2 regions of the Pseudoalteromonas apostichopi genome follow, and region 1 is predicted to be linked to the other one. Evidence: predicted binding sites of a transcription regulator. Region 1 holds the regulator's gene; the other holds the start of a gene.
What was found. The regulator LexA, encoded in region 1, represses DNA repair genes until DNA is damaged. The targets are predictions, from matches to a motif close to TACTGTATNNNNATACAGTA.
Positions count from the first base shown of each region.

Region 2: a site for LexA is predicted at 11,900-11,919, ahead of ruvC (crossover junction endodeoxyribonuclease RuvC). Genes of this name have one in related genera too.

Region 1 is NZ_AP028065.1:1,463,203-1,478,223, forward strand. Features, by position in the region: gene QUE86_RS06515 (SURF1 family protein) at 1-133, opposite strand, end outside; gene QUE86_RS20030 (DUF2909 domain-containing protein) at 148-459, shown strand; gene QUE86_RS06525 (cytochrome c oxidase subunit 3) at 359-1,234, opposite strand; gene QUE86_RS06530 (cytochrome c oxidase assembly protein) at 1,272-1,802, opposite strand; gene ctaD (cytochrome c oxidase subunit I) at 1,802-3,397, opposite strand; gene coxB (cytochrome c oxidase subunit II) at 3,397-4,539, opposite strand; gene lexA (transcriptional repressor LexA) at 4,977-5,594, opposite strand; gene QUE86_RS06550 (PaaI family thioesterase) at 5,756-6,193, shown strand; gene QUE86_RS06555 (hypothetical protein) at 6,201-6,581, opposite strand; gene QUE86_RS06560 (hypothetical protein) at 6,740-7,465, shown strand; gene QUE86_RS06565 (VOC family protein) at 7,440-7,793, opposite strand; gene QUE86_RS06570 (endonuclease) at 7,903-8,562, shown strand; gene QUE86_RS06575 (S41 family peptidase) at 8,662-10,287, shown strand; gene QUE86_RS06580 (hypothetical protein) at 10,280-10,654, shown strand; gene hmpA (NO-inducible flavohemoprotein) at 10,688-11,851, opposite strand; gene QUE86_RS06590 (NnrS family protein) at 11,872-13,104, opposite strand; gene norR (nitric oxide reductase transcriptional regulator NorR) at 13,261-14,823, shown strand; gene QUE86_RS06600 (LysR family transcriptional regulator) at 14,820-15,021, opposite strand, start outside.
Region 2 is NZ_AP028065.1:3,243,835-3,258,855, reverse strand. Features, by position in the region: gene QUE86_RS14775 (AraC family transcriptional regulator) at 1-569, opposite strand, end outside; gene QUE86_RS14770 (carboxymuconolactone decarboxylase family protein) at 799-1,323, shown strand; tRNA gene QUE86_RS14765 (tRNA-Ser) at 1,334-1,421, opposite strand; gene nadA (quinolinate synthase NadA) at 1,572-2,612, opposite strand; tRNA gene QUE86_RS14755 (tRNA-Lys) at 2,742-2,817, opposite strand; tRNA gene QUE86_RS14750 (tRNA-Lys) at 2,871-2,946, opposite strand; tRNA gene QUE86_RS14745 (tRNA-Lys) at 2,998-3,073, opposite strand; tRNA gene QUE86_RS14740 (tRNA-Lys) at 3,132-3,207, opposite strand; tRNA gene QUE86_RS14735 (tRNA-Lys) at 3,265-3,340, opposite strand; tRNA gene QUE86_RS14730 (tRNA-Lys) at 3,397-3,472, opposite strand; tRNA gene QUE86_RS14725 (tRNA-Lys) at 3,528-3,603, opposite strand; tRNA gene QUE86_RS14720 (tRNA-Lys) at 3,666-3,741, opposite strand; gene ybgF (tol-pal system protein YbgF) at 3,910-4,671, opposite strand; gene pal (peptidoglycan-associated lipoprotein Pal) at 4,684-5,223, opposite strand; gene tolB (Tol-Pal system beta propeller repeat protein TolB) at 5,258-6,616, opposite strand; gene tolA (cell envelope integrity protein TolA) at 6,626-7,564, opposite strand; gene tolR (protein TolR) at 7,566-7,991, opposite strand; gene tolQ (protein TolQ) at 7,978-8,682, opposite strand; gene ruvB (Holliday junction branch migration DNA helicase RuvB) at 9,692-10,696, opposite strand; gene ruvA (Holliday junction branch migration protein RuvA) at 10,704-11,324, opposite strand; gene ruvC (crossover junction endodeoxyribonuclease RuvC) at 11,326-11,850, opposite strand; gene QUE86_RS14670 (ABC transporter permease) at 11,988-14,489, opposite strand; gene QUE86_RS14665 (ABC transporter ATP-binding protein) at 14,479-15,021, opposite strand, start outside.

The sequences.
Region 1 (15,021 bases):
GTTGCTGCTGTTTTTGCTCGCCTCGTTGGTATTGCCAAACGCTTAGTCGTAAACAAATAAGCACTGCTAGTATCACAACGCAAATTGCGATAATTGAGCTAAGCTTTTGTTTACGCCATAAAATTAACTGCATTTGGATTACCTAATATGATTAAAATCATTATTGTTTTGTTATTACTTTATATTCTGTTCAACCTATTTAGAGCGCTGTTTGTGATGATGTCAGCAAAAGAGCACTCGAAACCTATGTCGCATTACCTAGGTCGTCGAGTGCTGTTTTCAGGTATTGTGCTGATCCTCATTATTGCCGCAATGAAATTGGGCTTTATTCACACCAACCCCTCGCCGCTTCACAAAGCTACAGCACGTACACAAATACAAATAAACACAACCACACCACATCAACAAAGTGCCAATACCAAGCAGCCGCTTGAAAGGCAAAATGCTTTTCACTCGTAAAGTGACCTTTAAAAATTCTTAGCAAAACCACGAATAAAATGATGGTTCCTAATGTCACGTGCATACCGTGAAAGCCCGTTAACAAGAAAAAGGTATTCCCATAAACACCCGCATCAAGGGTTAACCCTAAATCACGATAAGCATGCATATACTCGTAAACTTGTAAGCCAAGGAAAATCACACCTAACAGCACGGTTAAAGATAAAAATACCTTAAGAGCGCCGCGTTTATTATTTTCCATAGCAACATGAGCAAAGTGAATTGTGACCGAAGAGGTAAGTAGAATAAGCGTATTGATCAGGGGGAGACCTTGCCAGCCCATAGCCTGTGTTGTCTCGCCCGATGGCGTGGTTAACAGCGGCCATACAGCTTCAAAGGTTGGCCAGAGTACTTCGTTGGTCATGGCATTATTACCAGCGCCCCCAAGCCAAGGCACTGAAATCATTCGAGCGTAAAAAAGAGCGCCAAAAAATGCCATAAAAAACATGACCTCAGAGAATATAAACCAGCTCATACCTTGTCGGAATGAGCGGTCCATTTGTGCTGAGTAAAGCCCTTTATGAGACTCTTCAATAACGTTTTTAAACCAACTAAAAACCATATAAATTAATATGGCAATGCCAAGATACAATACATACTGGCCATTACTGCCTTCACCACTGACTTGCATCACAGTTAAACCAGCACCGACAGCAATTAAAAACATCGCGATGGCGCCCACTATTGGCCAAGGGCTTTGTGCTGGAACATAGTATTTTTCGTAGTTTTGATTCATTTTGTTTGCTCCCAATTAGCAATTAGCTTGGCGGCTTTTAATCGTTTTTAGCCACAACATGCCCGCTAATATCAAACACGGTATACGACAATGTCAGTTCCTCAACATCGTCGGGTAACTCAGTATCAACATAAAACAACAAGGTAAATTCCATTTCTTCACCGGCTTTCATTGGCTGCTGATCAAAGCAAAAACAGGCGATTTTATGTAAATACTTTGCCGCTTTTCCCGGTGATACCGATGGAATTGCTTGCATGACTTTGTCTTCATTACTGGTATTTTTTGCTGAGAATTTAACTTCACGCATGGCACCAGGTTGTACCGCCACGCTGTATTGCTCAGACTGCACCTTAAATGGCGCGCCGCTTTGAGCGTGAGTCGTAAAGCTGACATCAACTTGACGCTGTGTATTTATTGATTCACTCGCGTTCGCTTTTTCTAATGATGGCTTACCATTCAACCCTGTAACGTCGCAAAACACGTCGTAAAGCGGCACCATTGCAAAAGCAAATGCGAACATGAGCAAGCATGTAATCAGCAGTTTTTTTAGCAAAGGTGCATGGTTCATTACTTAATCTCCGGCGGTGTTTCAAAAGTGTGATAAGGCGCTGGAGAATCAACTTCCCACTCTAAACCTTCAGCTCCATCCCATACTTTGGCTGGCGCTTTCTCACCACCTCGAGCACATTTAAATACCACCAACACAAACAACAGTTGCGATAAGCCAAATGCAAAACCACCAATACTGATAATGGCGTTAAAGTCAGCGAATTGCAGAGCATAGTCAGGAATACGACGCGGCATACCGGCAAGGCCAACAAAGTGCATAGGGAAGAACAGCACGTTGACACTGATTAGCGATAGCCAGAAATGCCATTTCGCCAGCGTTTCGTTGTACATGTTGCCAGTCCATTTCGGTAACCAATAATAGGCTCCCGCCATAATTGAGAACACGGCTCCTGTCACGAGCACATAATGGAAGTGTGCCACCACAAAATAGGTATCGTGATACTGGAAATCTGCCGGTGTAATGGCAAGCATCAAGCCAGAGAAACCACCTAATGTGAATAACACAATAAAGGCGATGGCAAACATCATCGGAATTTCAAAGCTAATTGAACCGCGCCACATGGTGGCTACCCAGTTAAACACTTTAACGCCCGTTGGCACAGAAATGAGCATTGTGGCGTACATGAAAAACAACTCGCCGGCTACAGGCATGCCTGTGGTAAACATATGATGTGCCCAAACGATGAAGCTCAGCAGCGCAATGGATGAGGTTGCATACACCATAGAAGCATAGCCAAATAACTTTTTGCGTGAGAAGGTCGGCACAATAGTCGAAATAATCCCAAAGGCTGGCAAAATCATGATGTACACTTCGGGGTGACCGAAGAACCAGAAAATGTGCTGGAACATCACAGGATCACCACCACCGGCTGCATCAAAAAAGCTTGTTGCAAAGTATTTATCTGTCAGCACCATAGTGACAGCCCCAGCTAAAACAGGCATAACAGCGATCAATAAGAATGCTGTGATTAACCAAGTCCAAACAAATAGCGGAAGCTTCATCCAAGTCATACCCGGCGCTCTTAGATTGACGATAGTCACGATAACGTTAATCGCCCCCATAATTGAGCTAATACCCATGATATGTATGGCAAATACAAACAGTGCAGTGTTATCGTTACTATAAGTGGTGGAGAGTGGTGCGTAGAATGTCCAGCCAAACGCAGGACCACCACCTGGCATCAGTAACGAAGCCAACAGGATTAAAAATGCGAAAGGTAATATCCAAAAGCTCCAGTTGTTCATGCGTGGCAGTGCCATATCAGGTGCACCAATCATCATAGGCACCATCCAGTTAGCAAGCCCAGTAAATGCGGGCATAACGGCGCCAAATACCATGATCAAACCATGTACCGTGGTCATTTGGTTAAAAAAGTGCGGATCAACTAACTGTAATCCTGGCTGAAATAGTTCAGCGCGGATCACCATAGCCATCGCTCCACCAATCAAGAACATGGTAAGAGAAAAAATCAGGTATAAACTCCCGATGTCTTTATGATTGGTGGTGTAAAGCCAACGCTTAAAACCTTTAGCAGGATGATGATGATCGTGATGCGCATGCCCAGTTGCTTGCTCATTAATAACGTTACTCATTATTTCGCCTCCGCTGCTGCATCAATCGCGGCTTGAATTTGACTCGGTTGGATCACATCGCCGGTATCATTACCCCATGCATTTCGCTTATAGGTAATAACCGCAGCAAGTTGCTTAATTGAAAGCTGCTTATCAAACGCTTGCATCGCCGTACCAGGGCGGCCATGTAACACGATATCTATGTGATCTTTTACATCACCTAATACAATGGGACTGCCTTTAAGTGCAGGAAACACGCCTGGTAAGCCCATACCAGTAGGCTGGTGACATGCAGCACAACTTGCCATATACACTTGCTCACCTAAGACCATAAGCTCTTCTTTAGGTAATGTTTGATCAAGCAAAGCAGCATCAGCGGCTGCTGCATTAGCCTTTTCTTCCTTAGCATCTGCAAGCCAATTAGCAAATTCATCTTCAGGTAAGGCTTTCACCACAACAGGCATAAAACCATGATCTTTACCGCATAGTTCTGCACATTGACCACGGTAAACACCTGGTTCGTTAATACGTGTCCACGCTTCATTGATAAATCCAGGGTTTGCGTCCTTTTTAACTGCAAAATCAGGAACCCACCACGAATGGATAACATCGTCTGAGGTCATTAAAAAGCGGACTTTTTTATTGATAGGAAGCACTAGCGGTTTATCTACCTCAAGCAAATAATGCTCCGTTTTTTCTGCCTGATTGTCTATTTGATCTTTTGGTGTAGATAGGATTGAGTAATAGGCTATATCTTCACCCATATATTCGTAATGCCACTTCCATTGCGAGCCTGTCACTTTAATTGTGATATCAGCTTTAGAGGCATCTTCCATAGCAATGAGAGTTTTTGTGGCAGGCACAGCCATGGCTATTAAGATGACAAATGGAATGGCAGTCCAAAGTATTTCAACTTTTGTACTTTCATGAAATTGGGCAGGCTTGGCCCCTTTAGATTTACGGTGGTGTATTAAAGCCCAAAACATCACCGCAAATACGATGATGCCGATTACACAACAGATAATAAATATCGTCATGTGTAACTCATAAACATTATTACTTATATCAGTCACCCCTTTTCGCATATTGTATTGACTATTTGCCAATACAATTTCTGGGAGTGCAACCAATATAAGCCACAAGGCGTAACGCAGTTTACCCATGTGACGGCTCCTTTAGATGCTATTGCAAGACGCAAAGCGAAAAGGCGATACAGCAAGGTGCCCATTCGTTTTTTTTATTGTTCAGAGCGACTACGTATCATTTTAACTCACTTATGATACTGGCCCCCTGTCTAACACCTCGCACATTTTTGTGTCTTTTTATTAATCAGGTGTTAATACATTGCTTTAACCAATTAGTTAAAAAATGACCAATAAGCAAGTTTTAGTGATAATAAATGTTTATTTTGGTGCAGAAATAACAACTATAATCAGCGCGTTATTTAATGTTATGGTTTACGAAGAATATACAAAAAGAGAGGAAAACTGCGCCATATAAGGCTTTAAATAAAGAGTAAGGATTCACAAATCCTAATTAAGTGGCAAAATCACAATGGCGCACCAAATTGAGTCAATTTAGCGCACCAAATAAGGGACAACTACATCCAGTCAGCGTTACGAATGACTCCTACAGCTAACCCTTCAATATTGAAAGATTCATGCTCAAGGTCAACCTCAATAGGTGAGAACTCTTCGTTTTCAGCGTGTAAAAGTACTTTCCGACCTGCTTTTTCTAGCCGCTTAACAGTTACATCTTCATCAACTCGAGCTACAACAACTTGCCCATTTTCAGCAACTTGCGTTCTATGTACTGCAAGCAAGTCACCGTCCATAATACCAATATCTTTCATACTCATGCCATTTACACGTAGTAAAAAGTCAGCGGCTGGTTTAAATAACGTAGGGTCAACTTGGCAATGACTTTCGACATGCTCCTGAGCCAAAATTGGCTCACCAGCTGCAACACGGCCAATCAAAGGTAAACCTAACTGCTCAGGTTCATCTTCTTCAATCAACTGAATACCACGACTCGCTCCAGGCTTCATTTTGATCATGCCTTTTTTTGCCAGTGCTTTTAGATGTTCTTCAGCGGCGTTGGCACTTTTAAAACCCAATGTTTGAGCTATTTCAGCGCGTGTTGGCGGCATGCCTGTATCTTTAATAAAGACTTTAATTAGTTCTAAGATTTGCGATTGGCGTTTAGTTAATGGGCGCATACAACTGGTTTTCCATACAGTACATTTAACTGTGAGTATATACAGTTATTTGAAAATCGCAAATTTAAATTAACTCCATCATATTGCTACAAAACTAACATTGAACCGCAATGAAAGATGCCATAAGGTATTAGCTTTAATTCGCATGTTAAGGAAACACAATGAGTATTTGGCACCATCCAATCACGCTGGAGCAATGTAAAGACTTGGAACAAGGAGTAACCGGGCAAGGCACTTTAATGAAAACGATGGGTATTGAGGTGACTGAAATTGGCGATGATTATTTAGTGGCCACCATGCCTGCAATTCCTGAACACCATAACCCTATGGGCATGGTTCATGGCGGAGCAAACGTTGTGTTAGCAGAAACAGTGGCAAGCTATGCAGCTAACTTTGTGATTGATTTCAATAAATTCTATGCTGTTGGTCAAGAGATTAATGCCAACCACATAAAAGCGTCTCGAAAAGGGACATTAACGGCAACGGCCAGACCACTTCATTTAGGTAAGCGCACCTCTGTTTGGGATATCAAAATTACCAATGCTGCTGGGGAGCTGTGCTGCGTATCAAGAATGACCGCAGCAGTCGTAGAGCGCTAAATTCAGTTTACTTTTCGACTGGATAAATAGTAATTTCAATCCCTGCGCCAATTGCTGAGATACGTAACAAGGTATCTGCATGCAGGGGTTGGTTAAAGCACTTTGGCGAGTTACCCGATTCAAAACCTAAATCAAATGTACGTTTTGAACAAGATAACCACTGCTTTAATGCATTGCGCGAGCAAGATTCAATTAATTCGCAAAGCTGGTTAATCGCTTTGTCTGGAGAGCTGATATCTGCAGTTGCTTCAATGCGTGCAAGTTGACGGTATTCATCTTGGTCATAATGTAAAACCATAGCGTTTTTCTTCAAATCAGCAACAAGCGCACTAATATCGTGCTTTGATTCAAGCTCCAGATCTACATTTAAAAATTGAATTTCCGACATACTCTCGTTTTTATCCTCTATTGATATCGACTGAAACTTTAACTCAGTTTTGTATATATACCAAATCTAGAATACAGTTAATGCGACATTTTGCCGCATTGGCAATACAGCTAAACAACCTAAAATAGCGCCCATATAACAATAATAACGGGGTGGTAATGAATAAACGCATGTTCAAATATGCTCGTAAAGGGCATAAATGGCTAGGCTATTTACTTGCTTTGCAGATCTTTTTTTGGCTATTAGGTGGGCTTGTAATGAGTTCATTGCCGCTTGAAAAAGTGCATGGAAAACATCTAGCAAATCGCAGTCTAAGTAACCCTTTCTTAGTGTCAGACTACTCTGCTTCTATCGATAAAATAACGGCACAATTTGAACAAATTGAAAGTATCAAGTACAGCCACTTTTTAGAGTCGCCAATCATAGAAGTCACGGCACCGAGCGGCTCCTTTAATTTTGATGGCAGAACAGGTGATAAAATGCCTGCGCCGAATAAAGCACAAATAATTGAAAACGCGAGAACTCACTTACTTATTAACGCAAATATCACGCAAGCACAGCTGTTAACCAAAGGACCAAGAGAAGTGGCTCACAAGGCCAATGTTTGGCAAGTGAGTTTTGATGATTGGCTGACAACAACCTTATATTTAGATAGCCAAACCGGTAAAGTCATTACAGTGCGCAGCTCCCTATGGCGCATTTTCGACTTTTTCTGGATGCTACACATCATGGATTATGATGAGCGCGAAAACTTTAATAACCCACTTCTAATTAGCTTTTCGGCCACCAGCGTACTGTTTTGTATTACGGGGATTATTTTATTGCTACAGAACATTCGCTTAAAACGTAAAAAGCCTGCTAAACGTGCTGGTCAATCAAAATAGGGTTGCCATCTGGGTCGGTGATAATAAAACTCGCGTCACCGGCTTTTTGTATTTCTAACCCTTGTTGCTGAAAATGCGCGGCTAATTGCTCAAAAGTGGCAAACTCTACAAGTGCCTCAGCATTTTGATCCCAGCCTGGGTTAAAGGTCAGCATGGTTTTATCAAACATGCCTTGAAACAAACCTATTAAATGTTCACCATTTTTCATTATTAACCAATGCTGCTCGATTTCGCCGGCAAATTCTTTAAAGCCTAGTTTTTCATAAAACTGCTTTGAAGCATGGATATCTTTCACATTTAAACTTACAGAAAAGGCACCTAATAACATAGTTGTAATTCCTCTAATAAAACGGCCTAACAACTATAGCTGAGTTGAAAAACTTTTCCTTTTTAGAATAGTAGCTCTAAAATGGCTGCTCCTGTAGTTCACTGATGTGATGGATATGCGTTTATTTCTATATTTAACCCTTTGTTTAATTTTTACTTTCCCTGTATCCGCTAAACAATTTTCGAGCTTTTACAGTGCAAAAAAGCACTTAATTAAGAATCTACCGAGCAATAGTAAAAGCTTATATTGTGGCTGCGATATAAAGCGCCAAGGTAAAAAGCTTGTACCAGACCCTGAAGCTTGTGGTTATATTCCAAGAAACGCCATTACCCGCTCAGGAAACGAAAACGCTCGAGCAAAAAGAATAGAATGGGAGCATATAGTACCTGCGTGGGAGTTTGGTCATCAATTACAATGCTGGCAGGATGGCGGACGTAAAAACTGCATTAAGGTCAGTGAAAAATTTCGTCAAATGGAAGCCGACATAAATAACCTCGCTCCAGCTATTGGCGAGATCAATGCAGACCGTTCTAATTTTCGCTACGGAATAGTCGCAACATCTAGTGCCAGTTATGGAGCTTGCCCAGTAAAAATCGATTTTAAGCAACGTGTATTTGAGCCACCGATTTATGCAAGAAAGCAAATAGCCGATACCTACTTTTATATGCAAAAAACCTATGGCTTAAAAATATCTAACAAACAACGTAAGCTATTTGAGTCATGGCAGAAGCTCAAAGTAGCTGAAATTAGTAACCGTAAGTCTTTATAACTAAAAGCACATTCATTTACATTTGAGGCGCTACAATTTATTGCTTTCAGATACAGTAATTGCTAATTTTTAAGAAATACTATCGGAAAGGAAGCAAATATGTTTAACAATAATAAACTCGCCTTAGCAATATTTTTAGCAGTCTCAGGCGCGTCTCTATCTGGCTGCGGTGGCGGCGGTGGCTCTTCGAGCAATAACAACACAACAAACCCGCCACCAACAAGTTCAGAACCCACTTGGACCGCTGGTGTTTTTGAGCCATCAAGTGAATTTAAAGATCAATGCGCCGTACCACGAACAGGCAATGATCCTTATAACAATAATCAGCCTTACCCAGATACTGCTGGCTCTGAGTTTACCGAGAAGATGTGGTTACGTTCATGGAGTGACGAAACCTACCTTTGGTACGACGAAATAGAAGACAACAATCCTGATAATTTCAGCTCTGTCGCCGCTTATTTCGACCAGTTAAAAACATTCGAAACGACGGACTCGGGTTCTTTTAAAGATAACTTTCATTTTAGCAGACCTACTGAAGAGTATTTTAAAGAAGCTCAATCTGGGGTTGTTTCAGGTTATGGAATTAACTGGGTATTTATCAGTAATGTTCCGCCACGAGAGCTACGTGTTGCCTATTTAGAGGATGACTCACCTGCTGCAAATGCAGGGTTACAACGCGGTGATACTATTTTAATGGTTGACGACGTTAGTATTGACACTAATACCCAACAAGGCGTAGATATTTTAAATGAAGCGCTATTTGGGCCTACGGCCGGTGACGCCCATAACTTTGTTGTACGCAGTAATGATGGTACTGAAAAATCCTTTACTCTAGTAGCCGGTAATATTGCTCAAACGCCCGTTCAGAATGTTGATACCTTAACAACTGAGAACGGTACAAAAGTTGGGTATATGCAATTTAATAGCTTTATCAGCATTGCTCAACCTGAACTGATAAGTGCTGTGAATAAGTTCAAAGCTGATAATATTGATGAGTTGGTTATCGATTTTAGATATAACGGCGGCGGTTTATTAGCGCTTTCATCGCAGCTTGCATATATGGTTGCGGGTCCTGCTAATACCGATGATTTCTATTACTATCAAACGATTCAAAACGACAAACAGCCGCAAGATGATCCATATCCATTTATCGACCTTGAAATTGATTACTCTACCTACAGAACAACGGGTAATAGTCTGCCAGATCTAAATTTATCAAAAGTGTATGTGTTAAGTACCGATAACACCTGCTCTGCATCTGAGGCGTTTATTAATGGTTTAAAAGGCATTGATGCGGAGGTAATCTTAATCGGTGGCACCACCTGCGGGAAACCCTATGGTTTTACACCAACACATAACTGCGCAACCACTTATTATACAATCCAATTTTCAGGCGCAAACTATAAAGGCTTTGGGGAATACGCCGATGGATTTAAACCAACACCTTCCCCCCAGTTTGATGCGGACATAAAAGGCTGCGAGGTTACAGATGACTTTGATCACAAACTAGGTGATAGCGAAGAGAGCTTATTAGCAACCGCGCTTTATCACATTGAAAATAATACCTGCCCAATTGTGGTGGAGTCCTCAAGTGCTAAGCAACCAAGCTTTACATCACAAGCAATTCAAGAAACAGGGCTACCACTTACAATTAAGCAGCCGCTTTACAAAAATAATATGGATTTAACCCGTCCGCTACCAGCGAAGGAAGGTAATAATGAATAAAACACTGTTATTAACCTGCACTTTACTGGCAAGCTTAGCGGGCTGTAAAAGTACCCAAGCGGAGCAACCGCAAGATGCTACGCTTGTTCGCGTAAATCCAGGTGTGATTACGGAGTTACAGCAGGCTATTCAATCCGCCAAAGGTGGTGCTATCGTCACACTAGCCGACAATGTATTTACTAAAAGTTCAGAGCTATTGATTGATCACGGCACCAACAAAGGGCCGGATGGCCTCCCTATTATGGGCGCTCATGCAATTCCTTCTGAGAAATTTGTTTTACAAAAATCAGGTGAGCAATGCCTACTTTACTACCCTAAAAAAGAGCTACGTATTCCACTACCTAATGTAGAGTGCAAAGTAAACTAACAAAAGGCGCAGCAAAAGCTGCGCCTTTTTTCATTATAGCGTTTGGTGAGGTCCAAACACCTCATAATGAATTCGTTCACTTGCAACCCCTAAACTTAGCAGCTGCTCTTTTATCATTGCCATAAATGCGATTGGACCACATAGGTAAAAGTCAGCCTCGCTAATTGGTAAGTTATCAGCAATGTGATTTACATCCATTAAGCCCGCAAAGTCCCCTCCCTTGCCATCCTTAAACCAGGTAACACAATGTAATGAAGCGTGCGCTTGCTGTTGCTTAAATAAATACTCTTTAAAGGCAAACTGCGTTTGACTATCACAAGCATGCAAGTAATGGATTGGCTTGCTATGTTGATTGCTCAATAATGTTTCAAGCATCGCCATCAATGGAGTTTGACCAACACCCGCCGAAATTAGCACAATAGGGGAATCAATTTCACGAAGCACAAAATCGCCTGCGGGTGGATAAATTTCTACTTCATCACCCTCACTTAAACTGTGTAAATAATTAGACACTAAACCTTCTTTTTTCACGCTAATGCGATAATTGCGGCCATTACTTTGCTGCGATAAAGAGTATTGCCTAACTTGAGTTAAATCACTCTTCGCTGGCGTTACTTTAATCCCTAAATATTGACCCGGTAAATACGCTACAACAGGCTTTGCATCAGTAGGCGTTAATGTAAAACTACAAATTTGCGCAGATTCCATACGTTTTTCTGTAATCGTGAAAGTGCGGGTACCAAACCAGCCGCCCGTTGCCTTTTTGTTTTTTTGATATAACGCCATCTCCTCGTTGATACATACATCAGCCAATAGGGAATAGGCTTCACGCCAAGCATACTCGACCTCAGGCGTAAATTGCTCAGGCAGTAACTCTTTTAAAGTTGCAATCAAATGCCCACCAACAATGGGGTAATGTTCTGGCAAAATATGGTAACTGGTGTGTTTATGGTTAATACGCGCAAGCGTACCTTTCAATACTGCCAAATTATCAATATTTGCAGCATAGGCAGCCAAGGCATTAAACAACGCAAATTGTTGAGTACCTGATTGCTGGTGAGTCATATTAAAAATATTTCTAAGCTCTGGATTGTAGCTAAACATACGATCATAAAAATACTCAGTAACTTGAGGTCCTGCTTCTGCAAGCAACGGCAAAGTACTTTTAACAATCTGGATCGTTTTTTCAGATAACATAGTTTTTCCTATTAGAGAGTTTAACCGCGGCGACCATCAACACGACGATTCACTAAGATGGGCGCACAATGAAATAAAAATAAGCTAAAGCCAACAACCCACAACAAAGCACTTAACTGCCATGTAAGATGGTGACCTAAAAAAGGAGGAAGTACCGAGCGTACAATGGCAGCGAAAGCAATCAATACGAATGCCATACTAATAAACGTAGGGACTTGCAGTGCCCTGCCAGTATGGCCATGAGATACACGCACCATCATGGCAATTATCATCAAGCCAATGGTGCCGACAGTGATCAGGTGAAGTGCGTCTTTGAATAAAATACTGGCACTATAAAAACTTAATGCAATGAGTCCTAAACCCACAGATAAAGCCCAATAAGCTAAGTGCAATGACCAAAGCAGAGGTACTTTTAAAACCCCTCTTTGCCACCACAAAACACACCTTGTGGCATGTAAACTAGCAAGCCAAGCAAAAATCCAACCAGTGCTCATCGCACTAAAAAACAGCTGACTCATAAAGAACCATGTAATGGCAAAAAATGAGCTAAACACAACTAATTTATCAAGCTTTGGCGTTCTAACTTGCTCACTCAAGTTAAGACCTCGCGCGGTAAAAAACGGCACGACTCGACCAGCTAGAACGCCAACTAGAAGAGTCATGATCAGCACGCCAGTATCAACAACACTAAGCGCAAGCGACATTTTATTAAGCACAACTAAGCTCAAAAAAATCATATTTAGCGCACAAAGCAAAGATGTGATAACGATAAATAAATAGTTGTGGTTACTTTTCGCTTGTATCAGCATGTCAGCTAGAATAATAATCCCAGCCAGCCACCATGCTAGCTGCAATATACTTACAATATAAAGGTTTAGCTGTTCGACCCCAGCAATATCAATAAAAAAACTAAGCCTTGCAGCAAGCCAGATAACACTGAGCAAACAAAGCTTAATGCCACTGACACTAGGGACGCCTGTCCATGTTTGCGCAGCGGTTAGCAAAAATCCCATAGCAACTATGCCAGCAAAGCCAAACAACATTTCATGAGCATGCCAAAGGGTTGCCGGCAATGCTAAATACCAATGCGCAACTCCCGCCAAAATTAATAACCAGTAACTCATTGCAAACACAGCTAGAACACTAGCAGCCAAGAAAAAAGGCCTAAATGCTAATGCCCATAACGGCCACTGATTGATTTGATAAAATTTAATACTACTTGGCATAGGTTCAGTTAAGTTAATGACTTTCATTAGGGCTCTCAGCGTTTAATTTCCTTAGCTATTGCACAGTTCGAGCCAAAAATAAAAACCAATAAATATCAATACATTAAAATTAAATACTTGATAAAAATGTCAAAATGACACACTATCAAAAGCATCAAAAAAACATATTCAGGTCAAATTGACATGCCACTCAAAAAATCAATTCTTGATGTTGCACTTGCCCTTACGAAAGCAAGCAGTGTTGATCACAATTTCAGCTATTTATTGAGTTGCATTAATGATTGGGTTGAATGTGATGCAGTCGCCTTATTATTAAAACAAGGCGATGTATTAAAGCCCGTAGCCCAGCAAGGACTCTCGGACGATACGTTAGGAAGGCGTTTTAAAATTATGGAGCATCCTCGCTTATTTGAAATATGCCGAGGTACTGAGCCCCTTAAATTCGCCAAAGATTGTGGTCTCCCTGATCCCTATGACGGCTTATTAGAAAGCCAGCATGGCGACTTTCCAGTTCATGCCTGCATGGGCGTGCCGCTATTTAGCACAAAAGCTAGTAGCGAACTGCTTGGCGTTTTAACCTTTGATAGCTTAGATGAACATGCCTTTGACGCTTTAACTATTAACGAGCTCAATCAATTGAAACAACTTGCAGCAGGCTATGTTGAGCATGCCCTGACCTTGCAGCACTTTAGGCAACACGCACAGCATAGCCACCAAGTTGCACAGCAGCTTAATATCGAGGCACTCACGCGAGAAGGTGTTGAAATTATTGGCAATAGCCAAGCCATGACGACTCTTAAAAATGATATCCAGCTGGTTGCTGCCTCAGAATTTAGCGTATTAATTCAAGGAGACACTGGGGTTGGTAAAGAATTGGTTGCGCGTAATATCCATTTAAACTCTAAGCGCCGTGATATGCCGTTGATCCACCTAAACTGCGCATCATTACCTGAAAATTTGGCAGAGAGTGAGTTTTTTGGTCACAGTAAAGGGGCATTTACTGGCGCACATACTGCTCGTCAGGGTAAGTTTCAACTCGCCGATGGCGGTACCTTATTTTTAGATGAAATTGGCGAACTTCCGCTCGCTATGCAAAGTAAGCTATTACGCGTTTTACAAAGCGGTGAAGTACAAACGGTGGGGGAAGACCAAAGCCGCTATGTCGATGTCAGAGTGATTGCGGCAACCAACCGAGATTTAAAGCAAGAAGTAGCTGCAGGACGCTTTCGTGCAGACCTTTATCACCGATTAAGCGTCTACCCATTGCATGTTGCACCATTAAAAGAGCGCGATAACGATGTTATTTTACTCGCGGGTTTTTTTATTGAGCAAACGTCTAAAAAGCTTGGCATTAAACAACTTAAACTCAGTATTGATACACAATTACTACTACGCCAATATGATTGGCCTGGAAATGTGAGAGAGCTTGAACATGTCATTAGTCGTGCTGCACTCAAAGCAAAGCAACATCAATGGCAACAAAGCATTGTCACAATCGAGCCTCAGCATTGTGATATTGATAAAACTGCGATTGCTACACCAAGCCCAGATGCTGTTAACGAACAAAAAATCACTGGCTTATCGCTCAAAGAGGCAACCGATGCTTTTAGCTATCAGCTTATCATGCAGCAACTTGAACTACACAACCTAAACTGGGCTGCCACAGCGCGCAGTTTAAGCGTTGATAGAGCCAACCTTGTGCGCCTAGCCAAACGGCTAGGCATTAGCATTAAAAAATCTGTTTAAGCTTTTAACGCTTTAAAATAGGCTTTTAAAAGTTGGCTAAATGCTTGTACTTTGGCTGTGCGATGTACCAAATGGTGTGTCACCAGCCAAAGGTCTGTTGGCCAGCTCAGCTCTTTAGGAAGTACAGGCAGCAAATCAGGGTATTGGCTCGCCACTTCATGCTGTAAACCACCGATCCCCAAGCCTCTAACAATAGCC
Region 2 (15,021 bases), 1.8 Mb from region 1:
TTCGCGATTTTCTGATGCGCAGAGCCAGACATCACAATCTGCCTTAAATACGGACTATGAGGACTATTTAACAATCGCAATACAATTTCTTTTTTAATGAGTGGCGCAAGATTAGCTTTTAATTGAGGTTCATTGTCTAGATTGAGAAGCCGATGAAGTGCATCAAGCAAGCCATTATCTGTGTCAACCACAGACATTGCTTGGTGTTTAGGGAACTTGTCTTGCCCTGTAAATTCCATTTCAGCAACGATGTGGCTGATTTCATGAACATCTAAGCGTAAATAAAGGCCATAAAACGGCTGCTCTTTACTGGCACGAGTAATATGCGACGCAACAGGCACATCGACTGATGTTACCAATGATTGGCCGTCAGTGTAATCATAACTATGCTCACCTAGCACAACTCGTTTTGCACCTTGCAAACTAATACCAAGTCCTAATTCATACACGCAGGCCATCGGTAATGAAACTTCGCTTCGTCTGAACACTAATAACTCTGGAATAGATGTTTCAAAACTACCATCTTCTATCGCTATCGCTTTCACTGTTTCAATTAATGCCTGACGCATTTAGATTACCTCTTAAATATACTCAATTAAGTGTATCACCGTAAATTAAGGTTAGGACCATTTAAGGTAACAGTTCGTTGTTTTAGGCAAAAATTAAATCATTTATGGCAAGCAGAAACCGCCGTGATCAACCATAATGTATTTTCAAATTTTCGATTGCATGCTCTTTGCAATCAGCTTCTACTGCAAAACCTCAATATATTCAATACCTAAAATCAAAAGAGAAATTATGAACTTAAACAACACAGATTTATTTGTGTTTGTCGCGATCGCTGCTTTGGTCACCGTTCATGACAAGCCTTTGTTAAAACGAGCATGTCAGCACGCACTTAATGATGGCGTATCAATGCAAGTGTTATGTGATATTTTACCGCATATTAGTGTGTATTCTGGGGTGCCAAAATCGTTAATGGCACTAGAGGTTTTAAAATCAGTTGATGATATTCAAGGTTCAAATGCATTGGTAATCAAACGCACAGAGCAACAACTAAAAACAGCGCTCACATTTGGCCAGCTTCCGTTTGGTTTAGACCAGCAAAACAACAGGGTATGTGAGCTTGCCTCTTTAGGCGCATTATTTGCGTTAGAGGATGCCAGCAGCTTAGTTAGCGAGCAACTTAAACGCTGCGTATTACTAGGCTATAGCCGTGCGCAACTTGAATTATTAGTGATAGAGCTTGCCAGAAAGGTCAGCAGCAATATAGCCATGCGGGCCAAGTGTAATCTCGAAAAGCACTTTGCTATGGTGGGGTAAATTTAAGAAATGGCGGTGACGGAGAGATTCGAACTCTCGATACGTTGCCGTATACACACTTTCCAGGCGTGCTCCTTCAGCCACTCGGACACGTCACCTAAGGCGCTTATAGTTTAGCGCGGCGTTATAGTATGAAAACAACCCTATAGACGCAAGGGCTTTTTAAAATACGGTGGTTAAGTGATTAGTAATCAAACAAAAAAGGCAAGGTATAGACCTTGCCTTTTGTATATATAGACGATTCGCTCTTAACGTTGAAGCGTTGCTGAGAAATCTAACATACGGTTAAGCGACTTTAATGCGCCTTCGCGTAAATCCATATCTACAAATACTTCTTTACCCTCAGGGTCTGTCAGTGCTTCTTCAATCGCTTTTAAGCCGTTCATTGCCATCCACGGGCAATGTGCACAGCTTTTACAGGTTGCGCCTTCACCGGCTGTTGGTGCTTCAAAGAACTCTTTCTCTGGGCATAACTGCTGCATTTTGTAGAAAATGCCTCGGTCAGTCGCTACGATGAACTTTTTGTTGTCCATAGTTTGCGCTGCTTTGATTAGTTGGCTTGTTGAGCCAACCGCATCAGCTAAGGCTACAATCTCCGCAGGAGACTCTGGGTGAACCAATACAGCCGCATCTGGGTGTAAGGCTTTCATATCCTTAAGTGCTTTGGTTTTAAACTCGTCATGAACGATACAGGCGCCATTCCACATGATCATGTCTGCACCTGTGTTCTTTTGAATGTAAGAACCTAAGTGTTTATCTGGACCCCAAATGATTTTTTCGCCTTGCTCATCAAGGTACTCAACGATTTCTAGAGCACATGAAGAAGTAACAATCCAATCTGCACGGGCTTTCACAGCTGTTGATGTATTTGCATACACTACTACCTTGCGATCAGGGTGCTGATCACAAAACGCTGAGAATTCTTCAATTGGGCAACCTACGTCTAATGAACAAGTTGCAGCAAGCGTTGGCATAACAACTGTTTTATTTGGCGTTAGGATTTTTGCTGTTTCGCCCATAAAGCGAACACCGGCTACCACAATTACATCTGCGTCGTGCTTAGCGCCAAAACGCGCCATTTCTAGCGAGTCGGCAACACAACCGCCTGTTTCTTCAGCTAGTGCTTGAATTTCAGGATCAGTGTAATAATGGGCAACAAGAACCGCGTTCTTGTCTTTTAATAATTGTTTGATACGTGCCTTATACTCAGCTTGCTCGTCTTTTGATAACGGAGCTGGCTTTGGAGGGAAGATATAATCTTCAGGCATAATTTGTTCAGCTAGACTCATTTCTCGACCACTTAGTCCACAGTGCATTCATGGCGCGAATTATACGAGAATCTTAAGCTAAAGAACAGTCTTGCTGTGTGCTGTTAAGATAAATAAAGGATAACTTAGAAAGAAAAGATAAATCAGGAATGGTGGGTCATGATGGACTTGAACCATCGACCAATGGATTAAAAGTCCACTGCTCTACCAACTGAGCTAATGACCCGCTCTGGATATTAAGATGCGTAAATCCGCCGATTTGAGACCATTCAAAAAGAATGGTGGGTCATGATGGACTTGAACCATCGACCAATGGATTAAAAGTCCACTGCTCTACCAACTGAGCTAATGACCCGCTCTGGATATTAAGGTGCGTAGATCCGCCGATATAGAACCATTCGAAGAATGGTGGGTCATGATGGACTTGAACCATCGACCAATGGATTAAAAGTCCACTGCTCTACCAACTGAGCTAATGACCCGCTCTGTTGCTTATAAAAAGCTGCGTAAATCCGCCGATATAAGACCATTCAAAAAGAATGGTGGGTCATGATGGACTTGAACCATCGACCAATGGATTAAAAGTCCACTGCTCTACCAACTGAGCTAATGACCCGCTCTGATGCTTATAAAAGCTGCGTAAATCCGCCGATATGAGACCATTCAAAAAGAATGGTGGGTCATGATGGACTTGAACCATCGACCAATGGATTAAAAGTCCACTGCTCTACCAACTGAGCTAATGACCCGCTCTGACGCTTATAAAAAGCTACGTAAATCCGCCGATATAAAGCCATTCAAAGAATGGTGGGTCATGATGGACTTGAACCATCGACCAATGGATTAAAAGTCCACTGCTCTACCAACTGAGCTAATGACCCGCTCTGATGCTTATAAAAGCTACGTAAATCCGCCGATAGAAAACCATTCAAAGAATGGTGGGTCATGATGGACTTGAACCATCGACCAATGGATTAAAAGTCCACTGCTCTACCAACTGAGCTAATGACCCGCTCTAATGCTTTTAAAAGCTATACGTAAATCCGTCGATTAAAGATTACCATTCTGAAAGAATGGTGGGTCATGATGGACTTGAACCATCGACCAATGGATTAAAAGTCCACTGCTCTACCAACTGAGCTAATGACCCGCTCTTTTTTCCGCATTTCGGCTGTTGTTACCAATCGCCTGCTGCGGGCGCTTATAATACTTATTTAAATGCTGAGTGCAACAGAAAATATCTCTTTTTTTAAGTTTTTATGTCTAGTTGCCTAATTTTAGACCGCTTATGTCAAAAAGCAGTCTAATCAGGTCAAAACTACATTTGCGACAGACGTTCTGTGGCTAATTTTGCAGCGGTGGTACTTGGGTACTGATTAATTAAATCATTAAAGGTTTTAAGGGCTTGTTCGCCTAAACCTTGCTCCGCTAATAAGTTTCCTAACTTTAACATCGCATCTGGGCGTTTATTAGAATTAGGGTATTCATTCACAACTACTTTGAAATGCTCAGTCGCACCTGCTTGATCGTTTTGAATTGTTAATAGCTGACCTAACCAATAATGTGCATTAGATGCATATACTGAATTAGGGTAAGTAGTTAAGAATGTTTGGAACTCCGGAATTGCTTGCTCATAACGTTTATCTTTCATTATTAACGCCACTGCACGCTCATAGGCTTCATTTTCAGATAAATCTGAACTAATTGCCTGTGATGCACCTACATCCGTATAAGAGTTAGTAGGTTGAGTTTGTGCGGCAGCGGGCTGGCTATAAGCTTGGCTGACTCGGTTTTCAATCTCTTGATAAAGCTCACGCTGACGCTGAAGTACTTTTTCAAGCTTGTAACTTTGCTCTTCAGTAATACCACGAACTTGGCTCACTTCGTCTTGTAAGATATTGAGCTGTTGCTGAAGCTCAGCTTGCAATAAATTACGTGACTTCATCATGTTTTCTAATGCGATTAAACGCTTTTCAATGCTCGATTGCGAGCTTGCAGCTTCTGAAACAGGAGCGGGAGCAGCCCATAACTGGGTGCTCCCGCTTAAGATCATTGCTGCCAAAATAATTTTCGGCTTCATAATGACTCTTTATTAGTAAACTAATACTGCGCGACGATTCTTCGCGAACGCTTCTTCAGTGCGAGACTTAACCATTGGCTTCTCTTCACCATAGCTCACTACTGACATTTGGCTAGCAGAAACACCTAAGCTTTGTAGGTATTTTTCTACTGCTTGACCACGATGCTCACCAAGTGCGATGTTGTACTCAGGCGTACCGCGCTCATCAGCGTGACCTTCGATTAGTACTTTAACTGATGGGTTTTGTACTAAGAATTCTGCGTGTGCTTGTAAAAGCTCCGCGTATTTGCTTTGGATTTTTGCGTTATCAAAACCAAAGTAGATGATTTGCTCTTGACGTAACGCTTCGTACTTTTCACGAAGTGCTTCTTCAGCTTGTTGCTCTGGAGTAAGCGTTGCAACTTCAACAGTATCAGTGTTTGATTGCTCAACCATACCTTGGTTAGATTGGTTTGCAGCACCCTCATCAACACCTGAAGAAGAGCTACACGCCGCTAATGTCATCACTGGCACAGCAATAAGCAGGCCTTTTAAAGTTTTATTAAGTTGCATTGAATTGATTCCTATATTGAGTAAACCAGTAAAATTACTGTAAATAAGGCGACCAAGCTGGCGCCTTAACTTGTCCATCTAGCACAGGTAAGCGAGCTTTAAAGCGACCGTCCATAGACACTAACGCCAACACCTGTTTATTATTATGAAGCGTGCTGTAGATAATCATCGAACCGTTTGGAGCGATACTCGGCGATTCATCTAGGCGAGTTCTTGTTAATACTTGAAACGCACCTGTAGCTAGCTCTTTTTTAGCAAGATGGTATTGACCGTTAGTACGATTCACCATCACTAATTCTTTTCCGTCTGGTGAAATCGAACCTGCTAAATTCATATCACCATCAAACGTCATACGTTTTGCTCTACCAGTTTGCAAATTTAACTTATAAATCTGGGCATTACCACCCCTTTCAGACGTAAACACGATATCTTGCCCATTTGGGTACCAAGAAGGCTCTGTATCGATACTACGATGATTTGTTAAACGCTTTTCTTTGCGAGTTGCAAGGTCTAAAACATAGACTTCTGTTGCACCGTTACGGTCTTTTGAAAGTACTAATAATAGTTTTTTTCCATCAGGTGAAAACTGTGGTGCACCATTAATACCTGGATGGCTTGTGATTAACTCACGTTTGCCCGTATACAAATCTTGAATGTAAATTTGGCTTTGACGATTTTCAAAGGTTACATACGCAAGCTTAGTACCATCTGGTGACCAAGCTGGGGACATAAGTGGCTCTTTAGAACGAAGCAATACTTGCTCATTGTAGCCATCATAGTCAGCAACAACGAGTTGATAAGGCTTCGGTTCATTATCACGTACAATAACGTAAGCAATTTTTGTTAAAAACGCACCTTTTTCACCCGTAAGCGCTTCGTAAACTACATCGCTAATACGGTGCGCATAACGGCGAAACCCTGTTTCAGATATAACACTCTCACGAGCATCTAATACATGGTCTTGGCTCTTCACTAATTGACCATTACTCATCATTTGCGTTTCGCCGCCTGTAATTTGACCACGGATCACATCGATAAGCTCATATTTTACTAAGTAACGTCCACCCGGTTGTTGCTCAACTTGACCAACAAGTACCGCTTCAACACCTTGATTGACCCATGCACCATAATCTACATCAGCATCTTTGCCGGGTAATTGAGGCATATTTGTCACATCAATAGGTTTAAATTTACCACTACGCATCAAATCAGCTGCAATAACGGTGCTCAATTTTTCAGGGATGGGACCAACGCCCTGGTATTTAAATGGAACAACCGCTATTGGGCGTGCTCCATCAATACCTTCAGTGATAACAATTTCTAGTGCAGCACTGGCAATGCCATGAAAGCCCAGTAATACAATAAAACATGCTGTTTTTATCTGGTTGAACATATCATTCCTTTAGAATTCTGGCTTAATTGTTAAGTTAATATTTTTCAGTTGCTCGAAAACATCTTTATCAGGCGAAACTGGTAGTGTATCGGCCATACGGACAGCACGAAGAGCAGCTTCACACACTAATTTATCACCACCAAGTGATTTTACTTGAGTTACTAACCCGTTAAAACCAAGGCGAATATTAACGCGACATTGCTTATTCTTCATTTTTTCATCAATAAGTAAAGTTTGTTGAATACGCGCCATAATTAACGCTTTATATTTATCAACTTCACTCAAGACTTGTTGCTGACGTATTTTATTTCGTGCAGCCTGCTCAGCAGCTAACTGCTCTTGCAGCATTTGTTCTTGCAATGCCTGCTGACGTTTACGCTCTGCTTCAGCTTCTTTACGTTTACGCTCAGCTTCAGCTTCAGCAGCTTTACGCTTGCGCTCTGCTTCCGCTTTCTTTAACGCCTCTTCTTCAGCTTTACGTTTTTCAGCTGCGGCTTTTGCTGCGGCTTCAGCTTCTTGCTTTTGCTTTTCAGCTTGCTTAGCTTTGGCACGTTCTTTCTCTTGTATTTCACGTGCTTTCTTCGCTTGTGCTTCAGCTTCTGCTTTTTCTTTCTCTTTCGCTCGGCGTTGTTGCTCTAACTTTTTAAGACGACGGTCTTCAGCTTCGCGTTGCTTACGTGCGTCATTTGCACGACGTTCAAGATCTCGAATTCGCTTTGCTTCGGCTTGTTTTTTTGCTTCTTCTTGCTTTTTAAGTTCAGCAATTTTCTGCTCAACCTTTTGTTGATCAACCGTTACTGCAGAAACCGCTTTTTCTGGTTCAGGCATAGCCGGATTCAATGTCACTTCCATTACCTTAGGAGCTGGCATATGAAAGTTCGCTGATACGACTAAGAAAACAATAATACCAAGGTGCAATAGAAGCGACTTTATTACTGATTCACGCATACTAACCCTCAAATGACTCAGTCATAAGACCCACAGAAGGCACACCGGCATTTTTCAAAAAGTCCATTAACAGCAACACTTCTTGATAAGAAACACGACCAGAACCTTTTATCATAACCGGAGTATCGGGGTTTTTCTGAAGTTGTAATTTTATAACAGCAGCTACATCAATTGCTTCCATAGGAGCTTCTGGATCAGTGCCGATACTTACATAGTACTTACCTTCAGCATCAATTGATGCAATGATAGGTGGTGTATCTTTGGTATCTACAAGATCCGATTCTTCCATTTTCGGCAAGTCCACTTTTACACCATGAGTAATCAGTGGTGCAGTTGCCATAAATATAATAAGTAGTACCAACATTACATCAATGTAAGGAACTACATTTATCTCACCTACTGGGCGACGTTTCTTACGCTGATACATTCGCTTTAGCCTCTATTTGCGCAGCTGCTTGGCGGTGTAAAATATTGGCGAACTCTTCCATGAAGTTAATGTAATTACCTTCAAGCTTTTCTACTTTATTTGCAAAACGGTTGTACGCAATAACTGCAGGGATTGCTGCGAATAAACCCATCGCTGTTGCGATAAGTGCTTCGGCGATACCCGGCGCAACCATTTGTAAAGTTGCTTGCTTAACTTCACCTAATGCAATGAATGCGTTCATGATACCCCACACCGTACCAAAAAGGCCGATATAAGGACTAATTGAACCCACTGTCGCTAAAAACGATAAACTTGATTCTAGTTTTTCAACTTCGCGTGACAACGCAACACGCATTGAACGATGTGTGCCTTCCATTACGATGCTTGCACTTTGCGGTGAATTTTTCTTATGTCGTGCAAACTCCTTAAAACCGGCAACGAATAATGCTTCAACACCTGATGCGCCACCAGGACGAGCTGAAACTTCATTATATAATTTACTTAAGTCTATTCCTGACCAAAACTTTTGCTCAAAGCGCTTAGCGCCATTAAGTGCATCAGAAATCGCTTTTTTACGTTGAAAAATAATTGCCCATGACATTACCGACATGCCGACTAATGCCAACATTACTAGCTGGACAAGTACACTGGCTTCTAGAATAAGATCTAAAAAGTTAAGCCCTGATCCCACGTTAAACTCCTAAAAATAGATTTCTATGTAATTTGTTATATTTTTTACACTTGTATTTATTGACCACAAACATGGCCAAAAGTTACAACTAGTGTATCTAGTCAATTATGAACTGACAACGCTCTTGCTGTGAATTAGCGGCAAATAACGGTAAAAAGCAATTTGCTTAGTTATTTTTTAGCCAGATTGAATTTTACAAATACTTTTATGCATATTTTTACCTTAATAATAAGTCACTAGAGTGACGCTTAAAAGCAACCAAAACAATCGAAAACACGACGTTTATTCATAAATTACGCATAAACACCCAAAAGTACTTTTGCAAATCTACTACAGAATACTTAAACTAATCCTGAATACAGAATATGAATTTTATAAAAACCACTCTATTCATGCAGTTAAAGAGAAAATAACCACAAAGCGAACAAAAAGAAAACAATAGAATTTTTTGCTCACATTAGTTTTTTTAATCTGAAAATTAAATTTTTCTAGTTTGAAGAAAAATCCATCATTGCGTATTATTTACCTATACCGAGCTAGCAACCTCATGAAAGTTTCTTTCATTAAGCTCCGTTTTTAGCAATATGAAGTTTCGTATTGCTCTAGGTTTACTGAAATCAGGATAAAACCTTCTTTTAGTAGACCGTAGTTCCCTGAATTACTTCCTTCAACTTGTTGTTTGCCCGCATCCTTATGCGGGCTTTTTTTTGCCTGCGCAAACGTCAACGAGAATACCTATCAAAAACTTAACAGCATGTGAATTACAGGTGTTAGATGACTCTTGCCGGTATGCGGTATGCGGTATGCGGTATGCGGTATGCGGTATGCGGTATGCGGTATGCGGTATGCGGTATGCGGTATGCGGTATGCGGTATGCGGTATGCGGTATGCGGTATGCGGTAAAATCTATATTGCCATTTAAAAAGTCAACTTATCTCTATTAAAAAGCAGCCCTCTCGAGCTGCTTAATACTTATAACTTAAAGCTTTTGTAACTAACCTGAGTTTTGTTATTTATCTGGGGTTAGTCCAAAGTGCAAGTAAGCGATGTCTGATACAAGTCGTCCGCGCGGGGTACGTTGTATAAAGCCTTGTTGAATTAAAAACGGTTCTATTACATCTTCTATCGTTTCTTTTTCTTCGCCTATTGCAGCTGCAAGGTTATCAAGGCCAACTGGGCCGCCCATAAATTTTTCGATAATAGCTAATAGGTATTTTCTATCCATGTAGTCAAAACCGCTTTTATCGACATCAATCATATCGAGGGCTTGCTCTGCAACCGATGCGTTAACTTTACCGTCAGATTTAACTTGCGTGTAATCACGAACACGGCGTAACAAACGGTTCGCTATTCGCGGTGTGCCACGTGAGCGCTTGGCTATTTCTGTGGCTCCTTCATTGCACATAGTTAAATCTAAAAATCTTGCTGAACGAGCAACTATTTTTGATAAATCTTCAACCGAATAAAATTCTAAACGCTGCACTATGCCAAAACGGTCTCTCAGTGGTGAGGTGAGTGAACCTGCACGGGTTGTCGCACCTATTAAAGTAAATGGCGGTAAATCAAGTTTAATTGAACGTGCGGCTGGGCCCTCACCGATCATAATATCCAGCTGATAGTCTTCCATTGCTGGATACAAAATCTCTTCGACCTGCGGGCTCAAGCGGTGAATTTCGTCAATAAACAGTACGTCACCTTCTTCAAGGTTAGTTAAAAGAGCAGCTAAATCGCCAGCTTTTTCGAGTACTGGCCCTGACGTTGTTTTAATATTAACGTTAAGCTCGTTGGCAACAATGTTTGCAAGTGTGGTTTTACCAAGACCCGGTGGACCAAATATTAATAGGTGATCCAGGGCTTCGCCACGATGGCGAGCCGCCTCGATAAATATTTCCATTTGTTGCTTAACATGCGGCTGGCCAGTGTAATCTGTTAACAGTTTTGGCCGTATGGCACGATCAACACTGTCTTCGTTACTTTGTTCACTCGCATCTATTAAGCGATCTGCTTCTATCATGGTTTACTCACAACATTGATTTTAGAGCTTCTTTAATTAGAACCTCTGTCGTCATATCTGGTTTGTTCACTGCTTTCACCGCTTTTTGTGCTTGCGGTAGCTTATAACCTAACGCCACAAGTGCAGAAACTGCATCATCGGCAGCATTATTTGCCACTAGGGTATCATCACTTGCAGGCTCAATGACGGCATTATCGCTAAATGGTGTAAATAAGTCATTACCCCAATCTTTCAGTCTGTCTTTCATTTCGAGTACTAAGCGCTCAGCAGTTTTTTTACCAACCCCCGGAAGTTTAACCAGTGTGGTTGCATCTTCATTGTTTACACAACTTACAAATTGCTGTGCTGACATACCCGATAAAATCGCAAGTCCTAATTTTGGTCCTACGCCATTAGCCTTTAATAGCTCTCTAAATAAAGCGCGCTCTGTTTTATTGTTAAAACCAAATAATAGCTGGGCATCTTCACGTACCACAAAATGGGTATAAATAATCGCTTGCTCACCTACTGCGGGTAAATCATAAAAGCAGGTCATAGGCATTTGTACTTCGTAGCCTACACCACTTACTTCAATAAGAATTTCTGGCGGCTGTTTTTCAACAAGTAAGCCATTTAATCGACCAATCATATTACTTCCTTAATCGTCCTCTTACGGTTTTGCTCGCACTGCCCGCAAGTTTAATTAAATTTTGTTCTGAGTGTGCATGACATATAGCAATTGCTAGAGCGTCAGCGGCATCGGCTTGAGGAGTGCCTGGCAGCTTTAAAATATTCTTTACCATATGTTGTACTTGAGACTTATCGGCTCCGCCATTACCCACAACAGCTTGCTTGATTTGCCTTGCTGAATATTCATAAACTGGCAGCTCAGCCATTGAAGCGCCAACAATGGCAGCGCCACGAGCTTGACCAAGTTTTAGTGCCGAATCAGGGTTATGTGCCATAAACACTTTTTCGATAGCAAAGCTGTCTGGGGAGAATTGCTCTACCAATTGACTGATCCCTTGGTAAATCATTTTTAAACGAACAGGAAAATCGTGATCTGCCAATTTTATGCAACCACTTCCTAAATAAGTGAACTTAGCACCTTGGTGAGCAATCACGCCGTACCCTGTTAATCGTGAACCAGGATCAATCCCTAAAATAATCGCCAACTAACTGACCCATCTATTATCATTATTATCTGTGTTAATAATGCCAGAGCACTGTATAAATTACCAGTAACCAATTGCAATTCATAAAAAATGCCCGCAATTGCGAGCATTTTATAAACGCGTTTTTAGTTAGAATCTTATGCCAGTGAGCGTAATAAGCCTTGGGTATTTTTTCGCATTGTGCGCGCTATCATCAAATAACCCAAACACGCCACAAATAGGCCTCCTACTGCTGGGCCAATAAGCCAAATATGAGGATGGAATTTACCTGCTAATTCGAACATCTGTTTTTGTACAATTAATAAAGCAATATCACTGACAATGGCAGCGACTAAGCCTGCCGTAACCCCTAATAATAAAAACTCATATAAGGTGGCATTTTTAATTAAACGCCCTTTAGCACCTAAAGTTCTTAAGATGACAATCTCTTGCATACGCTCACCCAAACTTGCTTGTACTTGTGAAATAAGCACTAAAGCTCCACAGGCAACGACAATTGCTAGTACAAAACCAATCGCTAACGATACTTGCTCTATTGTTGATCGAATCTGTTTAATAAAGCTCTCAACATCAATCACATTCACTGTTGGGTATTGACGCATTAACTCATTAAATTCGCGTTTTTTATCCGCTTTTACATTCACCGATGAAATATAAGTAGCAGGAAAACTGGCTAGCACATCAGGACTTAAAATAATAAAGAAGTTAGGTTTGAGTGTCGTCCAGTTAACTTTTCGAACACTGGTAATTTTTGCATCGAAAGACTGTGCACCTATTAAGAAAGTAAGCGTATCACCTATTTTTACATCTAAGCGTTTAAGCATAGACTCTTCAACCGATGCCTCAGCCACTGAGTTTTCACTAAACCATGCACCGTCGATAAGCTCGTTTTGATTTGGCAAGTCCTTGCGCCAAGTTAGATTTAGCTCACGGCCAATGCCAGAGCGAGCTTCTTCGTCTTTCTTTTCGTTATCTTCTTGCGATACTTCGCGGGCAACCAGCTCACCATTAACGGCGTTTACACGGCCACGAACAACAGGGTAAAAATCAGACGTTGGCATATCATTTTGCGCTAAGAAACTAGTAATAGGTTCTAGTTCTTGCTCAGTAATGTTCACTAAAAATGAATTAGGTGCATTTTCTGGAAGCTGTGACTGCCAATCCGAGATCATGTCGTTCTTCAATACAATTAAAAACAGTAACAATTTTATAGCCAATGCAAAGCTAATTAATTGTACGGCATTAACGTTGGCACGCTTTTGAATTGATGCTATCGCCAATGACCAACTATTACCTGGGCTTAAACCGAGTTTGCGACCACCGCCAAAAATAACCTTTGATAAAGCAAATAACACCGCAATTAAAAATGCAGTTGAAAGAAACAAAATGGCACTTATTTTGATGTTATTACTAAACAACCACATGAGTAAAAACACAGTAAGCGCCGACATAGCCAAGTGTACTTTACTAACCAATAAACGGTCGCCTAAATTACGGCGCAGCACGCGCAGCGGAGGAATATCAAATAAATCGAGTAGTGGTTTAATAGAAAACATTACCGCACAAATCACGCCGGTGCTAATAGCAATAATCCAAGGTTTAGCAGATGCACTTGGTGGTGCTGTGCCCATGGTTTGTGCTAAATAATCTGTTGCAACTGCTTGTAAGCCATAACCAATCAGTAAACCAACTATGACCGACATTGAACAAACAAGGCTCAAGTGAAGTAAATAGATTTTACGTATCATAGCGCGGCTTCCGCCCAGCGTTTTCATCATGGCAACCGGGTCATATTGACGCTCACAATACCGTTTTGCCGATACCGCAATAGCAACAGCGGCTAAAATAATGCCAAGTAAACCAGCTAGCAATAGATAACTCTCGGCACGATTTAAACTATTAGAAATAGGAGACTGGCGGTCTTTAACACCATACCAACGCTGGTTTTCTTTCATTTGTGGTTTTAACCACGCATAGAAGGTATCTAAATTGTCTTTGCTGCCAGCATAAAGCTGACGATAAAACACTCGACTACCCGGCTGAATTACCTCTGTAACAGCTATGTCTGCTTCATTAATTAAGATTCGCTGGCTGCTTGAAAACACATTAAACGGTGCATCAGGCTCTTCGGCTACAACATGACTAGCAGTAAACGTAGCAGCGCCAAGCTCTACTTTATCGCCCACTTTAATGTTTAACGCATAAAACACTGATTCACTTAACCACACTTCACCACGACTTGGGATATCAGCAGTTACTTGTGGTTGATCAGTCAGGCTAGTTTTTACTTTTAACTCGCCTTTTAACGGATAGGTGTTTGATACCGCTTTCACCGAGCCAAGCTGCATTTCGTCACCAGCAAATAACATGGTATCGAAATAGGTTATTTTAGCGGTACGTAAGTTTTCTTGGTTGGCTTTTTCTAAAAACTCGGCAGGTAAAGCATGGTTACTTGCTAAAACGCGATCAGCAGCAATAAAGGCACTGCTTTTTTCTTCAATACTTTGACCAATTCGGTCGGTAACCATAGACAGTGTTAAAACAGTGAGAACAGCTAAGGCAATTGCTGCACTGATCACTGTTAACTCACCGCGTTTAAACTCACGTGAAAACAGTTTTAGTGCTAATTTAGCCCACATTCGCTTGCACTCCTTCGCTTTCTTTTACAGTTACTAACTGCCCTGCTTCAATGTGTAAAATTTGCTGACACTTTTGTGCAAGCTGCTCATCATGCGTTACTAAAATAAGTGTCGTGCCGTGCTCTTTATTTAATTCAAATAATAATGACTCAATTAATTTACCGTTTTTGCTATCAAGGTTCGCTGATGGTTCATCGGCAAATAAGATTTTCGGTGTACCAATAAATGCACGCGCAATAGCTACACGCTGCTGCTCACCGCCAGATAATTGCGATGGGTAATGGCCAACACGGTGACTTAAACCTACTTTTTCAAGTAGCTCAAGCGCTTGCTGTTTCGCGTCTTTACTACCGGCAAGTTCAGCCGGTAGCATCACGTTTTCAAGTGCTGTTAAGCTTTGTACAAGCATGAAAGACTGAAACACAAACCCCACTTTTTCGGCGCGAAGTGCCGCGCGTGCTTCTTCGCCTAATTCGTGCAAAGCAGCACCATCTAAATAAATACTGCCGCTAGTTGATTGGTCAAGTCCGGC